DNA from 2 places in the Nonomuraea sp. NPDC004354 genome. Region 2 is predicted to be linked to the other one. Evidence: riboswitches for the same ligand, from Rfam matches in the RefSeq annotation. Region 2 holds a riboswitch; the other holds the start of a gene.
The links. Region 2 has a riboswitch for cyclic di-AMP ahead of ACWENQ_RS42700 (CHAP domain-containing protein). Riboswitches for the same ligand answer to the same signal wherever they lie in the genome.
Positions count from the first base shown of each region.

Region 1: another riboswitch for cyclic di-AMP. It lies ahead of ACWENQ_RS05035 (C40 family peptidase); the one in region 2 lies ahead of ACWENQ_RS42700 (CHAP domain-containing protein).

Region 1 covers NZ_JBSGDV010000001.1:1,078,596-1,081,752, forward strand. Annotated here, with positions in the region: gene ACWENQ_RS05025 (NlpC/P60 family protein) at 1-89, shown strand, start outside; gene ACWENQ_RS05030 (LysR family transcriptional regulator) at 53-982, opposite strand; cyclic di-AMP (ydaO/yuaA leader) riboswitch at 1,323-1,465, shown strand; gene ACWENQ_RS05035 (C40 family peptidase) at 1,539-2,075, shown strand; gene ACWENQ_RS05040 (hypothetical protein) at 2,229-3,044, shown strand; gene ACWENQ_RS05045 (M48 family metallopeptidase) at 3,041-3,157, shown strand, end outside.
Region 2 covers NZ_JBSGDV010000029.1:57,968-61,124, reverse strand. Annotated here, with positions in the region: gene ACWENQ_RS42700 (CHAP domain-containing protein) at 195-896, opposite strand; cyclic di-AMP (ydaO/yuaA leader) riboswitch at 912-1,046, opposite strand; gene ACWENQ_RS42695 (SEL1-like repeat protein) at 1,177-1,617, shown strand; gene ACWENQ_RS42690 (Gfo/Idh/MocA family protein) at 1,598-2,557, opposite strand; gene ACWENQ_RS42685 (aldo/keto reductase) at 2,649-3,157, opposite strand, start outside.

The DNA of each region.
Region 1 (3,157 bases), on a different contig from region 2:
TCGTGCACGCCCCCCAGACGGGTGACGTGGTGAAGGTCGCCAGCCTGTCCTCCTACGGCGGGCGGCTGGTCGGCGCCATCCGGCCGTAGGTCTCGCTCATCTCGCGCAGCACCCGCAGGTAGGCGCTCACCGCGGGCGGGCGGCCCGGCGCCGGCAGGACGGCGGCGCTGATCCGCCTGGCGGGCAGTCGCGGCGCGGGCTCGACCAGCCGGATGCCGGAGCGCACGGCCATGCCCGCGATCGACGGGTGGAGCATCACGCCCACGCCCGCCGCCACCAGGCCCTGGCGGCCGTTCCAGTCGTCGCACAGGTGGGCGATCCTCGGCGCGCGTCCCATCGCGGCCCGCAGCTGCGCGACGGGGGCCAGGCCGTCGGGGTGCGTGCCGTCGATCCAGGGCTCGGCGGCGAGGTCGGCCAGCCGTACCCGCTCTCCGGCCGCCAGCGGATGCCCGGCCGGCAGGGCGACCAGCAGCTCGTCGTCGAACAGGTCGAGCACTTCCAGCCCCGGGTCGGGGACGGGATCCCACGAGGTCAGCAGAGCGACGTCGGTGGCGCCCTCCGCCAGGCCGGCGGTGACGGGGCACGCGACGTCAGGGCCGCCGACCTTGAGGGAGAGCTCGACGCCGGGGTGGTCGGCGGCGAAGCGGCGGAAGCTCTCGGGCACGAACCTGGTGGCCGCGCTCGGGAAGGCGGTGACCCTGACCCGGCCGGTGTCGGCCGTGGCGAAGGCGCGCAGCCTGGTCTCGAACAGGCTCATGCCGTCGAGCACGGCCATGGCCTGCTCGATCGCCGCCCGGCCCGCCTCCGTCGGCTGGACGCCCCTCGGGCGGCGGTGGAAGAGCGTGACGCCGGTGTGGCGTTCGAGCATGGCGATCTGCCGCGAGACGGCCGGCTGGGTCATGGAGAGCACCTCGGCCGCTCCGGAGAACGAGCCGCGCCGTCCGACCTCCACCAGGACGCGTAGCGACCACCCATCAAGCATGCGCCGAGTGTATGTCGCAGGGATTAAGCCTTAATTCTCCTTATACCGGGAGTGTGAGGAAAGTAACGGATGCGATCTGACAGGTCGCCACAGAAGCAACTGTGAGCAGGGTCACATTCGGATAACGAAACCCGGTGTAGAGCAGCGACTCCTCTTCTGACAAGAACCAGTCGGTGATCTTGACAGCTTTGCCCGGCCTTTGCCTGGCCTTGGGGCGCCGGGTACGTTCTCGCATCGCGGCGACCAAGCCATGGCGCCGGAACCGCTCACCGGCCCCCCAACGGCCGGTGCACGCATAAAGATCCGCTGGTCGCCGCGCCGTAACCCCAGACAGGCATGCGCGGTCGACCCGCCGAGTCCGTGCGGCATGGAGCACGGAGCCGGGGACCCACGTTCCTGGGGTGAATCCGGCCTGCGGGCCGGAAGGGCGACTTCCCCGCCCGAACCCGTCAGCTAACCCGGTAGGCATTGGTGGAAGTCCCAAGGAGACATTCTGTCTACCCCCTCTAGCACAACCCGTCTGTCCTGCCTTGCCCTCAGCGGCGTCGTGGTGGCGATGGGAGGGATCGTCCTCCACGCACCCGCGGCGCAGGCGACAGTGACCCCGGCGACAGCGGCCCCCGCGACCACCACCCTGGCGACGACGACGACCGTGAAGACGGCGCCGGCCGTACAGGCGGGCGCGGCGTCGACGGCCGCGGCGACACGGCAGGCCAAGGCGGCTCGACAGCGGCTGAAGGCGGCCAAGGCCGTCGCCACCGCCAAGAAGCAGATCGGCGACCCCTACCGCTTCGGCGGCACAGGACCCGGCGCCTTCGACTGCTCGGGACTGGTCCAGTACTCCTGGGCCAAGGCCGGCATCAAGATCCCCCGCGTCACGTACAGCCAGTACGCGCGCATCAAGAAGAAGGTCAGGTGGAGCGATCTCAAGCCTGGTGACCTGATGTTCTTCCGCGGGAAGGGCCACGTCGGCATGTACGTCGGCAAGGGCCGGATGGTCCACTCGCCGAGCACGGGCAAGACCGTGCGGATCGAGAAGCTCGGCGGCTGGCGCAAGGCGTCCTTCGCCGGCGCGGTCCGCCCCGGCGCGTAGCCCTCGGCCGCCGGACGCCCGAAGCCCCGGCGCGTAGCCCCCGGCCGCCGGACGCCCGAAGCCCCGGCGCGTAGCCCCCGGCCGCCGGACGCCCGAAGCCCCGTCCATCCCCCTCGGACGGGGCTTCGGCCTGTCCGGGCTAGCATCACAGCCGTGGTGACCCGCAGAACCCTGCTGGCGGCCGCGCTGGCCGGACCGGCGATCTGCACGGTGGCCGGGTCCGCGGGACGCCGCCTGCCGCCCGAGGCCCGCGCGCTCGGCGAGTCAGGCGTCGTCGTCGCCTACGGCGCGCGCTCGCTCGTCGTCGGGCACCACACCGCCGCCGCCCTCCTGCGCGACCTGGCCACGCGGGCCGACGCGGCGGCCCTCACCGTCTCGGCGGTCCTGCGGCGCGCCGTACGGCCACGGGTCGTGGTGCCCAGGACCACCGCGGAGGCGGCCGCCCTCGCGGGCACGGGCCCCGTCGACGGGCTGGCCGCGCTGGCCTCGGCGGAACAGGTGATCGTCCTGCCCGGCGCCTTCGCGCGCCTCACACCCGTGGGCCGCGACGTCGTCCTCACCCACGAGCTGACCCACGTGGCCGCCGGAACGGAAGGGCGGCCCGTGTGGCTGCGGGAAGGGTTCGCCGACTACGTCGGCTACCTGCGCTCGGGACTCGCGACGCGGGTGGCGGCCGCGGAACTGGCGGCCGAGGCACGCGCGGGACGGCTGCCCGGCGCGCTGCCCGCCGACGCCGCCTTCGCGCCGGGCTCGCCCCGGCTCGCGCAGGTCTACCAGGAGTCATGGCTGGCCTGCCGCCTGATCGCCGCCAGGTACGGCGAGCGGGCGCTGGCCGACCTCTACCAGCGGGCCGCCGGAATGCGGCTCGGCCAGGCGCTCGAGCCGCTGGGCCTGTCGGTCCGCGCGCTCGTCGCGCACTGGCGGGAGTATGTCCGCAACGAGCTGACAGGCGCGGAGGGAGACGGATGAGGCGGCTGGATCGGCAGGCGGGCATCGCGTTGACGGTGCTCGGGGTGGCCATCCTGGTGGTCGTGGTGCTCACCACGCCGTGGGACGTCATGGCGGGGGCGCCCACGGTGCCG
Region 2 (3,157 bases):
TGGCCGGAGGGCACGCGCGCTGAGACGGCGCCGTCGCGGCCCGGGGGAACGTTCTGCGGGGGAACGTACTGCGGGGGGAACGGGGTGGCCGGTCCGAGGGGACCGGCCCGAGCCCGTGGGTGGCCCCCGTCACCGGAGCGGCGCGTGGCCGTCCTGGCGACAGGGCCGGGGGGAATGCGGGGGAAGGGGAAGCGTCAGCCGCCGTAGCTGGGGTAGCCGTAGCCGACGACCTGCGACTTCGGACGGACACGCTGCTCGACGGCGCCGTTGCCGGTGTTGCCCTCGATCGTGCTGATCGTGCCGTCGCCGTTGTCCTTCTCGACGAAGCCGACGTGGTCGATGGAGTCGAGGCTCTTGCTGCCGTCCCAGGCGAAGAAGACGACGGCGCCGGGCTTGGGCGCGGTGCCCCAGCGCTTGTTGGCCTTGAACCACTTGGCGTGGGTCACCGTGTAGGCGTCCCAGCCGACCTGCGTGCGGGCGCCGGTCATCTCACCGACCCACGAGACGAACATCGCGCACCACGGGGCGTTGGCGTACGCGCTGACGTCGCCGCCGTCCCTGACGACCGTCTCCCTGGCGCGCTGCGATCCGACGTACCAGTTCTGGAACTTGGTTCCGCCGCCCGCGGAGTTCTCCTTGACGCCGACCTGCTTCTTGGCCTCGGTGAGAACGACGGTGGCGGAGGGGATGACCTTGGCCTCCGGCCTGGCGGCGGCGGGCTTGCCGGCCTCCTCCTTGGGCGCCTTGGCGAGGACGGCTACCCGCTGGCTCTCGGACAGCGGGAGCTTCTCGGCCTGGGCGGCGGTGGGAACGAACGAGCCGGCGATGACGACGGCGCCGAGCGCGGCATGCGCGTAGGTGAGCTTCGGGGCACGGCTACGGCTGGGCTTTGCCATGGGAAGGGGAACTCCTTGCTAGCTTCCTGCCGCTTACCGGGTTAGCTGACGGGTTCGGACGCGAAGCTGCCCTACGGCACGGTGTGCCGATTCACCCCAGAGGAAGTGGGTCCCCGGTTCCGCATGGTGCGGATTCAGCGGTCACAGGCGAACCTGTGATGATTGCAATGACAGGCAATGTCCGGAATGCCCGGTTTATGCCTTGAGTGAGCCTAAGGTAATACACGAGGCAAGTAGCTTACAAATTGATAAAGGTCCGGCGATCATTTACGGTCAGGTCATGTCGCCACAGGACCTGTTCAACAGGGGGCTGCGGGAAGACGGACACCGTCCGGACGAAGCCCGGCGATGGTATCTCCTGGCGATCGCATCGGGCCATCCGGCCGCCGTCCAGCGGGCGGCCTTCAACCTCGCGCTGATCGAGGACGAGAGCGGCCACCTCGACGCGGCCCGCCACTGGTACGGCAGGGCCGGCACGCCCAGGGCGATGTTCAACCTCGGCGTCCTGGAGGACTGCTGCGGCAACACCGACGCGGCCCGGCGCTGGTACGCCAGGGCCATCGAAACCGGCCACGAGGAGGCCGCGCCGCGCGCCATGTTCAACCTCGGCCTGCTGGAGGGCAGGGAGGGCCGCCCCGACCGGGCCCGCGCCCACTTCCGGGCGGCCGCGGGCTCCGGCCACGCCGAGGCGGCGGCCCGCGCTACCGAGCGCCTAGCCTGACCCTGGCGTCCTCCAGCATCCGCATCATCGCCAGGCTCTCGTCCAGCGGCATGACCGAGCTCTCCGTCCTGCCGTCGGCCAGCGCGGCGCGCACCTCGCGCACCTCCTCGGCGTAGCCGTTCATGGCGGGGTCCAGGACGAGCTCCTCCGGATCCACGCCCGGCCCCGACAGCACGATGCGCCGCGGCGCCCAGAACGGCGCGGCGATGTCGGCCCGCAGCCCCGTGCCCACCACGGTCGCGGTGTTGGCCAGCGGGCTGAGCAGCGAGGTTTCGACCAGCGCCCTGGTGCCGCCCGCGTAGGTGAGCAGCGCCGCCACCTCGGCGTCCACGCCGGAGGGGCCGAGCGATCCGGTGAGATGCGTCTCAGCCGGCTCGCCGAGCAGCAGCTGCGCCAGCCCGAACGGGTAGATCCCCAGGTCGAGCAGCACCCCGCCGCCGAGCGCGGGGTTCCAGAGCCGGTGCTCGGCCGCGTAAGGCTGGACGAAGCCGAACGAGGCCTGCACCGAGCGCAGCTCCCCGAACCTCTCCTCCGTCAGCAGCGCCCTGATCAGGGGATTGAAGCGCATCCACATCGCTTCCATCAGGAACACGCCCGCCTGCCTGGCCAGCTTCACCATCCGCTCGGCGTCGGCCACGCTCGCGGCGAGAGGTTTCTCACACAGCACGGCCTTGCCCGCCGCGATGGCCGCCTCGGCCACCTCCAGATGCTGCGCGTGCGGGGTGGCCACGTAGATCACGTCGACGGCGGGGTCCTGGCACAGCTGGGCGTAGGAGCCGTAGGCCGCGTCCGCGCCGAGCGCCGCCGCCAGCTCCGCGGCCCTGCCCTGGTCGCGGGAGCCGACCGCGGCCACCCGCATGCCGGGCTCCGCGGCGATCACCGCGCCGACCATCCTGGCGATCCCGCCCGTGGCCGCGATGCCCCACGCTAACTCACGCATGACGAACCTCCCTTTCCGCGATCAATCCTCCCTTATCGCGGACATGCGAACGGCCCGCGCCGGCGGCGCGGGCCGTGCCCGTTCGGTCATGTCAGCCCATCCAGTTGAACGTGGCGGGGTCGGGACCGAGGCGCGTGCCGGTGTTCAGCGCGCCGATCGCCGCCATGTCCTCCGGGTCGAGGGTGAAGTCGAACACGTCGATGTTCTCCCTGATCCGCGAAGGGGTGACCGATTTGGGGATCACCACGTTGCCGAGCTGGACGTGCCAGCGCAGCACGACCTGCGCGGGCGACTTGCCGTGCTTGCGGCCCAGCGTGGCCAGCGCCGGATCGTCGAGCAGCCTCCTGCCCTGCCCGAGCGGGCTCCACGCCTCGGTGAGGATGCCGTTGGCCTCGTGGAAGGCGCGCAGCTCCGGCTGGGGGAAGCGGGGGTGCAGCTCGATCTGGTTGATCGAGGGGACGATCTCGGTCTCGTTCATGAGCCGCTCGAGGTGGGCGATCGTGAAGTTCGACACGCCGATCGCACGCACCCTGCCGTCCTTGTAGAGCCGCTCCATCGACTTCCACGCCTGGACGTACTTGTCCTGCGCGGGGACGGGCC